2 regions of the Paenibacillus sp. FSL R5-0744 genome follow, and region 1 is predicted to be linked to the other one. Evidence: riboswitches for the same ligand, from Rfam matches in the RefSeq annotation. Region 1 holds a riboswitch; the other holds the start of a gene.
What was found. Region 1 has a riboswitch for thiamine pyrophosphate ahead of MKY19_RS12250 (ABC transporter ATP-binding protein). Riboswitches for the same ligand answer to the same signal wherever they lie in the genome.
Positions count from the first base shown of each region.

Region 2: another riboswitch for thiamine pyrophosphate. It lies ahead of MKY19_RS02060 (ABC transporter substrate-binding protein); the one in region 1 lies ahead of MKY19_RS12250 (ABC transporter ATP-binding protein).

Region 1 is NZ_CP150228.1:2,823,947-2,828,673, reverse strand. Features, by position in the region: gene MKY19_RS12265 (amino acid ABC transporter ATP-binding protein) at 1-679, opposite strand, end outside; gene MKY19_RS12260 (amino acid ABC transporter permease) at 694-1,362, opposite strand; gene MKY19_RS12255 (amino acid ABC transporter substrate-binding protein) at 1,414-2,250, opposite strand; TPP riboswitch at 2,474-2,577, shown strand; gene MKY19_RS12250 (ABC transporter ATP-binding protein) at 2,845-3,540, shown strand; gene MKY19_RS12245 (ABC transporter permease) at 3,521-4,294, shown strand; gene MKY19_RS12240 (ABC transporter substrate-binding protein) at 4,291-4,727, shown strand, end outside.
Region 2 is NZ_CP150228.1:455,842-460,568, reverse strand. Features, by position in the region: gene MKY19_RS02070 (MFS transporter) at 1-19, shown strand, start outside; gene MKY19_RS02065 (hypothetical protein) at 100-1,551, shown strand; TPP riboswitch at 1,701-1,811, shown strand; gene MKY19_RS02060 (ABC transporter substrate-binding protein) at 1,972-3,021, shown strand; gene MKY19_RS02055 (hypothetical protein) at 3,083-3,223, shown strand; gene MKY19_RS02050 (MTH1187 family thiamine-binding protein) at 3,288-3,581, shown strand; gene MKY19_RS02045 (ABC transporter permease) at 3,578-4,339, shown strand; gene MKY19_RS02040 (ABC transporter ATP-binding protein) at 4,356-4,727, shown strand, end outside.

The sequences.
Region 1 (4,727 bases):
GCGGAGTCCCTTGCTCTAGAATATGGCCTCCATCCATCAGAATGATCCGGTCAGCCACATCCGCAGCAAATTTCATCTCATGGGTCACTATCACCATAGTCATTCCCTCTGCCGCTAACTGTTTAATAACCTTAAGCACTTCCCCCACCAACTCAGGATCAAGCGCAGAGGTAGGCTCATCGAACAACAGCACCTCTGGATCTACTGCCATGGCACGAGCGATAGCTACCCGTTGCTGCTGGCCACCAGACAGTTGGTGCGGATAAGCATCCGCTTTGTCCGCCAAGCCAACTTTAGTTAACAACTGAAGGGCACGTTCGCGTGCTTCGTCCTTGGATCGTTTCTGGACCGTCACCTGCCCTTCCATCACGTTGCCTAGTGCAGTCATATGCGGAAAAAGATTATAGGACTGAAAGACCATCCCTGTTTTTTGGCGTAATGCCAAAATGGACTTCTGGGGGATTTTCTTGTTATCCGTGAAATTAATTTTAATATCACTGAGCGATAGGCTTCCTTGATCAGGGACTTCAAGCAGATTAAAGCAGCGTAAAAGCGTTGTTTTGCCTGAACCCGATGGGCCAATAATGACCAGTACCTTGCCATGTTCCATTTCGAGATCAATGCCCTTTAATACCTGCAGCTCACCGAAGGATTTATGCAAATTAAGTATTTCAATCATAATTGTCTCCCCCTTTAGCTCGCAGAGTAACGACTCAGTCGTTTCTCCAAGTAATTTTGCAGTGCTGATAACACTGAGCAGAATAGTAAATAGAACAATCCTGCTTCGCAATAGATCAGCAGTGGCTCATAGGAGGTGGAAGCAACCTGCTGTGCTGTTCTGAACATCTCCGTATAGGTAATGGTCGCTGCCAGTGAAGTGTCTTTGACCAAGCTAATAAAGGAATTCGATAACGGCGGTACAGAAACACGGGCAGCTTGTGGCAGTATAACGCGGCGCAGTGCCTGGGTACGAGTCATCCCAACGGAGAAGGCCGCTTCCCACTGACCTTTATGTATAGACAGGATAGCAGCACGTATAATTTCTGATGAATAAGCCCCTACACTAAGCGTAAATCCAATGGTTGCGGCTATGAAAGGGTCTAGCACGATTCCAACTGCCGGCAAACCATAGAAAATAATAAACAGTTGCACCAACAAAGGGGTTCCACGAATGACCCATACATAAAAGCGAGCGATCAGCTTCGGAAGTACCCACGGGGAGAGACGAGCTAATGCAGTCAATATCGCTAAGATCAGTCCAAGTGCAAATGATATCAATGCCAAAGGAATGGTAAAAGCCACCCCAGCTTTTAGCAGGGGTAGCAGTGAATCTAAGAAAATTTGTATTTTGCGGTCATCCATTTTTAGACATCCTTTTTTGGTTCCAAGCTAGTTAGCTTCTGAAACCTTGTATTATTTTGAAACGTCAGCACCAAAGTATTTCTCAGAAATCTTTAAGTATGTGCCATCGCTCTTCATTTCAACTATTGCATCACTCACTACTTTTACCAACTCATCGTTGCCTTTTAAGAAAACAGCTGCGCTTTGCGAACCGTCAGGAATCTCATCTACCACTTTTATTTTCACATCAGGCTTTTGCTTTTTCAGGTCCAGATAAGACAAACCATCATTTACAGTCGCATCAATACGGCCTGAGGTCAATAGGTCCATCGCTTGATTGAACCCGTCTGTAGCAACGATTTCAGCACCGTTCTCACGGGCGATATCGGACAGGTTACTGGTTAGAGATTGTCCGGCTTTTTTACCCTTAAGATCTGCAAATGTTTTGATATCCTCATTGTTTTCACTCACTATCAATACCGCTTTAGATACGATATACGGTTCAGAGAAATCATATTTCACTTTACGATCTTCATTAATGGATACTTCGTTAAAAATAACATCAAAACGCTTGGCATCCATCCCAGCAAAAATACCGTCCCACTGTGTCTCAAAAAATTCTGGTTCAACACCGAGGCGCTTCGCTACTTCCTCAGCAATTTCTACGTCAAAGCCGGTCAGTTTTCCCGAAGCGTCATGATAAGTAAAGGGAGCATACGTCCCTTCTGTTCCTATACGCAATTTGCCGCTAGCTTTAACAGCTTCCAGGCTGTTTTGCTCAGTGGCTGTATTTCCACCATTCGTTCCAGCTGAAGAATTATTAGAAGTATCGGTATTCGAATTATTGCCGCAGGCCGCTACAAACACCACGGTTAACGCCAATAGAATAGTTAAACTTAGTTTTTTCATTATTAATTCCCCTCTCTTTACCCGGAATTCATCCGGTAAATTGTATACTACACTGGCTGCTGTTTACCGTCAATGGTTTTTTCCGATTATATACATCGGAATTGTAATATTAGGTAAATCTCTACCCTTATATTACCCATTCTTAGAATAATCCTTCACAAGATCCTCTCTTTACATCTCAGAAAGATATGGTATATTTATAAACAAATTAAATATGGACCTGTTATTTCACTAGGGGAGTCGGCCGACTGAGACGGAGCTTCAAGCTCCGGACCCTTGGAACCTGATCTGGATCATACCAGCGGAGGGAAGTGGAGCAGAATTTTCATCCCATGCATTTTTAGTGTTCCTATGCTGAATGAACTTTTTGACCCATTTATTTCCCACCGGAAATGAATGGGTCTTTATTTGTTTACAATCAATCACAAAACTTAAGCGTAGGCTTCCGAAGCAAATTTTGTACGATGCTTTCCAAGAAGCCAACGCTCACAAAACTTTTTAGGAGGTTCGATCATCACGACAATCCTATCCATTCAAGGCTTAACCTACTCCTTTCCGGAATCAGAACAACCCCCTGTATTCGCAGATCTATCCATGGATATCAGGCAAGGTGAGTTTGTTTCTGTCATTGGGGTTAGCGGATGCGGAAAAAGTACGCTTTTCAAAACTATAGCAGGCTTGCTCGAACCCACTCATGGGAAAATAATAATTCATTCGAACTCGTCATCCTCTACTCGCTTAGGTCAGATCGCATACATGCCTCAGCAGGATTTGCTGCTTCCTTGGAGAACCGTGCTCGACAACTGTCTTTTGCCCTGGGAGATTAAACCAAGGTTTAGTAAACAACAGACGATCTCTCACATTCGGGAAATGCTGTCACGCTTCGGTTTGGCCGATGTAGAGAGGGCTTATCCCCATGAGCTATCGGGTGGCATGAAACAGCGAGTCGCATTTCTTCGAACGCTTGTAGCTGGCGGCGGGGCCGGTCTTATGCTGTTAGATGAGCCATTTGGAGCGCTCGACGCTATGACCAAACGTGAGATACACCGTTGGCTGTTGGAGCTTTGGGATGAGCTGGATCAAACAGTGATGCTCATCACCCATGATCTAGAGGAAGCGCTGTTACTAAGCGATCGGATTTATTTATTGTCTGGAGGCATGCATAGTGAATTACAGGAGATCGTCGTTGATTTACCGAGGCCAAGATATTACAAGATGAACTATGAACCCCGGTTTATAGCGTTACGGGAAAAGTTGGAGCGGAGACTGTATGCATCCTATACCTTTTAAAAAATATTTAAACAATTACGGCCCCTTCATTCTACTGCTATTGTTCATTCTTGTGATCTGGGAATCAGCTGTTCGTCTTCACTTGATTCCAGCCTTTATCCTACCTGCACCTTCTTCAATAGGTATCGCATTGATCGAACACAGGCAATTACTCAGACCGCATTTTATGGCGACACTGCAGGAAATATTGGTAGGTTTTGTTCTCTCGGTTATCTGTGGTTCACTGCTGGGCACCGGAATGTTCTTATTTCGCCCCCTTGAAAAGGCCATCTATCCGTTCCTTATTATCAGTCAGACGATCCCGTTAATCGCGCTATCCCCCATTTTTATTATGTGGTTCGGGTATACGCTGTGGAGCAAAGTGGCTGTTGTGTTTCTAACTGCTTTTTTTCCAGTCGTTGTGAGTACATATGACGGACTTCGTACAAGTGGTCAAGCCTACAAAGACTTATTGTTAACATTTGGCGCAAACCGCTGGCAACTGCTTGCTAAAACCCAAATCCCGCTGGCGCTGCCCTCTTTTTTCTCAGGACTAAAGCTATCCATTGTGTACTGCGTGATTGGAGCAACCATCGGCGAATGGCTTGGAGGAAGCAAAGGACTCGGTTACTTTAGCCGAAGGATGGCCGGAAATATGCAAAGTGCCGAAATGTTCGCCGCTGTATTTCTGTTGTCCGCGCTCGGTGTAGTGTTGTTTCTGATGATAGCTCTGCTCGAACCATTATTTTTAAAGAAAAGAGGATCTAAGCAATGAATGATTTGAATTTCCAAAGAAAATGGCTTATTCCCGTATTTCTCATATGTTCACTCCTAATCTTCACCAGCTGCGGAAAAGCATCCAATGTAAGTAGTCCTCCTGCTAATTCATCTAATAACGAAATTAAACAAACGCACAAGCTGACGATTATGCTCGATTGGTATCCCAATGCCGTTCACTCTTTTTTATATGCTGCTGAGCAGAATGGTTATTTCCAAGAGGAAGGTCTGGACGTAGAGATCCAAATGCCCGCAGACAGCAATGACGCACTGAAGCTTGTAGCAGCGAATCAAATCGATTTAGCGCTTAGTTATCAACCTCAGGTGCTCATGGCACGCAGTGAGAACATTCCAGTACGTTCGATTGCAGCGATTGTGAGACATCCGCTTAATCATTTAATGGTACCTCAGGCTAGTGACATTCATAGTCC
Region 2 (4,727 bases), 2.4 Mb from region 1:
AAAGAGTTCCAGTATTTAGAATGTTAAAATGGTATCAACCTAATCCTTTTAGGGTAATGTCATCTATAAGCATATTCTGAGCACAAGGATGGACGATGAATGGATAAGCTTTCAACTGAGCCTTTATTACATACTGCGCTTATGCAGTTTATTTTTCCCTTTTCAATAAAAAAGGGTGATTCTAAGAAGCTTATCCAACAATTGCAGGATGATGGCTTCACACGTTTTTTTCTGGATAATAAAGAGTTAGAAAATGCCTATTACGGAGAAGATCACTGTGTTTCCCATGAACGGATGGAGCGCACCTATTTACCGTTTGCTGCACACATTCTTTTTCCACGCAAGAAGGATGTAGACTCTTTCCGCCGCTTTTCCAGAGTCAATAATCTGGACTGTATTCTAGAGATTCCTCAGCAGTCTATATTTTTTAAAATTCTCTCGACGGATATATTCATATGTCCTTTTCAGCTTGGATTTGTGACGATACGTGTCCAGCTTGAGGGGGATTCGATTCCCTTTAGTATTGCACTGGAATTCGCGGACCGCTTCCGGACGCTTGAGAATACCTTCGTACAGGATGACTACACCTATATCCATTGCGGGGAACAGACCTATGAGATGGTAGAGGATTTTGTCTTCCGAAATCTGGTGGATGGACTGGAGCCTTTTCTGGATCACTCGGATATCAATGGGGCTTATTTCGAGACCCTTCCCTTTTTCGTAGATGAAAGAATGCAGGTGCAAGCCTTTTATGGCTTTCAGAGTGAAGGGGATTCTGATGAGATTAGTATAAATATACGCTATCGCGCCTCTCAGCTTGATGGAATTGATCTGAACGGGAAGCCCTATGCCAGTGCCAGCGATCCAGCGTATATTGCGAACTACTGTCATGAGCATTCCTATAATCGATGGGGCCCAGACTCGTATTATATGATGAATGAGCAGACCTTTTGCTGTCTAACCCGAGCTGAACCAAAGATCGCCGTTAGCCTCGCCAACCAGATGTACGGGCAATATTATTACGGATTTCTACTCAATATTTTCCACAAAATCGTTCTGCTAAAGCTGGCAAATATGCATTCCCGACTACGCATAAACCACGATTATGATGAGATCGATAATTTAATCTACTCGATTAATAAATTCTCGGCAAAGTTCTATTTCTTGGAGCTGATTTCACAGTCGCAAGGACGGGAGATTTTTCTTCAGCTGCGTAAAGTATACGGGAACGACGCTCTGTTCGAGGAAGTAAAAGAAACCTTGACTGACCTTTTTCAGTATCAAGATAAGTTCCAGTCGAAGCGCCGGGATAATCTGCTGATGATCCTCACTGTATTTACGGTGGTAAGTGGGATTTATGGCATGAATCAAGTCATTGACGATCTGGATGGAAAGATTCAATGGAGTAAGATGGTTAGCTATTCCCCCTTTGAGTTTCTTGCTCTTTTCGTGATTATGAGCGGGATAATGATCAGTGTTGTCCTTACGCTAGGTGCTCTGGTTACTGAGCTTAAGCGGCGTCATCGCAAGAAACATAAAGATCTGGATTAATGAAAACGGACGGAGAGATTTGAAAAATTTAGGAGCATGCTACTAGACATTCCGAGAACAGCCGTCTATAATACACCGTATGCAAGCATAAACGCCTTCAGCGTCCTTATAAAGACGATTAGCGTTTAAGCGAGAAATACCCGTTAACTTCATAGAACCAGGGGTGCTGGAATTGGCCGGCTGAGATTGTATCCCACAAGATACTGACCCTTATACCTGATCTGGATAATGCCAGCGTAGGAATCGCCAATTGGTTTTGGTCCCTGTGACCTTTACTAACCTTGCGCCAAGCCAGCGTCCCGATCACTCGGGGCGCTTTTTTTGTGTAGATCACAAAAGATGTAGAAGAAATGTACATACTACACTTTATGGTTCATGTTGGATGACGGGATCTGGCAACCTTAAAGGAGAGAAGAAGACATGCAAGTCAAAAAAGTACTTATGCTTAGCCTCACCTGTATGCTCATTCTTGCGATTGCCGGATGCGGCAGCAACAATGGGAGTACAGCCGGAAACAAAGGAAATGCTGCGGAATCGAATGCAGCGACCGGATCAAATGCTCCAAAAGAGCTTACCAAAGTTAAGGTTGCACTGGATTGGACACCGAATACGAACCACACCGGTCTATACGTAGCCAAGGATCTTGGTTATTACGCGGAAGAAGGTCTGGATGTAGAAATCGTTCAACCTGGCGCAGCGGGTTCTGATACGATGGTTACCTCTGGCGAAGCTGCTTTTGGAATCAGCGCTCAGGAAGGATTGACTCTAGCTCGTCTACAAGGCGTTCCCCTTGTCTCGATTGCAGCCATTATTCAGCATAATACTTCGGGATTCGCCGCTCCAGTGGATCGCAATATTAAATCACCAAAAGATTTTGAGGGTAAAACTTACGGAGGTTGGGGCTCTCCCGCTGAGGAAGCAGCCATGAAGGCGATCATGGACCCTGTTGGTGGCGATGTGAAAAAGGTGAAGCTAATCAGTATTGGTGAAGCTGACTATTTTACTGCAGTCAAACGTGACATTGATTTCGCTTGGATCTTCTACGCTTGGACCGGTATTGAAGCCGAACTGCGTGGTGAGCCTCTGGATATGCTCTACTTGAAGGATTATGCGCCTCAGCTCGATTATTACACCCCTGTGCTGACCACGAGTGAGAAGCAGATTTCTGAGAATCCAGATTTGGTGAAGGCTTTCCTGAAAGCCACATCGAAGGGTTATCAATATGCGATTGATCATCCAGAAGAGGCTGCCTCTACATTATCCAAGGCTGTGCCTGACCTTGATGCCGAGCTTGTCCTAGCTAGCCAAAAATGGCTTAGCCCGAAATATAAGGACGACGCCCCACGCTGGGGAGAGCAAAAAACCGAGGTCTGGCAGAATTACGGCGACTGGATGTATGATTTGAAGCTGCTGGACAAACCGCTGGATGCAGCTAGTGCATTCACGAATGATTTTTTACCGGCGGAGTAAATAACAATAATAAATGAAACACTTCGTTATCAAAGTTGGCTTTTTGAACTTACCTATTTCAATGAGAGTTCAAAAAGTCAGCTTTCAGAACCAAGAAGGTTGGACGTTACTTGAGGAAGGAGGAACGGAGCGTAGTGATGTGCTACGTGAGTACCGGACTTCCCAAGTTCGTTCAAGATTCGACGTCGAATCTGCTTCCTGAAAACACTTCGTTATCAAAGTTGGCTTTTTGAACTTACCTATACAATTTGAGAGGATTGATTATTGTGGCTAACACACTATTAAGCATTCAAGTAATTCCTAAGACTCCAAACAATGAGGACTCCATCCCATACGTAGATAAAGCGATTGAAGTTATTCAAAAATCCGGCGTTAAACATCAGGTGAATCCACTGGAAACTACTATGGAAGGTGAACTGAGCGAGCTCCTGGAGGTTGTACGTCAAATGCAGGAAGCACTGATCGAAGCAGGTAGTCCAAGCGTGATCTCCCAAATCAAAATCGCTCATAACCCTAACGGAATCAGCATGGATAAATTGACGGAGAAATATCGGCCGTGAGATCGACCTGGAAGCTAATATGGCCGCCCCTTGTGGCGGTCGTCTTCTTTTTAACCGTATGGCAGTTATCTGTTTCTCTATTCCATATCGAATCCTGGATTCTGCCGAGTCCTGCTGATATTGCACGCGAATCGACCAGTAATGCCTCAGGTCTCTGGGCTCATACGATGGCTACGCTCCGACTCACATTAATCGGTTTTCCTATTGGTACAGGTGTAGGCTTGATCGTCGCTCTACTTCTGCATCTTTTACCTTGGGCTAGACGGGCTTTTTATCCACTCATTATTCTGAGTCAAAATGTTCCCTCTATCGCACTCGGACCACTGCTTATCATCTGGTTTGGCTTCGGCCTTTTGCCCAAAATCGTGCTGATTACACTGGTATGCTTCTTCCCGGTAGCTGTCGCTGCAATGGGCGGCTTGTCTCAAAGTGATCAGGTCATGATGAATTATATGAAAATGGCGGGTGCAAGCAAGTGGCAAATCTTCACCAAGCTGGAGCTTCCGTCTTCTATCCCGGCACTATTTTCCGGTGTGAAAATATCAGCTACTTATGCGGTTATGGGAGCCGTGGTCGCTGAGTGGATTGGCGCGGATAAAGGGATTGGCTATTATATGCTCCTGCAAAAATCGGCTTACCGTACAGATCGGATGTTTGTCGCTATTGTTATTATTGTGCTCCTTAGTCTTGTGCTTTTTGCGATTATTGCCTTGCTCGAAAAATGGTTAGTTCGCTGGAAACCGCGCCGTAACTCATAGAAAGGAAGATGCCTGTATGTCTCAAGCGACGCAAATAGAGCAAAGAACAACTGAAATCATAAGCTCTCCTGAAGCTCATACTGCACCACCTGCTCTTGAAGTAAGCGGCATCTCCAAGTCCTTCACCCATCGTCGCCGCGAGACGAACGTGCTTAACAACGTCTCTCTTAAGGTAGAGCAGCAAGAGTTCGTTTCGATCGTCGGTCCTTCCGGCTGCGGAAAAAGCACCTTATTCCATATGATCGGCGGACTAGTGATGCCTGATGCAGGAACGATAAGCATGAACGGCAAGGTCGTTACAGGTCAACGTGGTGAAATCAGTTATATGCCGCAGCAGCCTGCGCTTTTTCCTTGGCGAACGATTGAAGATAATGTACTGCTAGCCGGA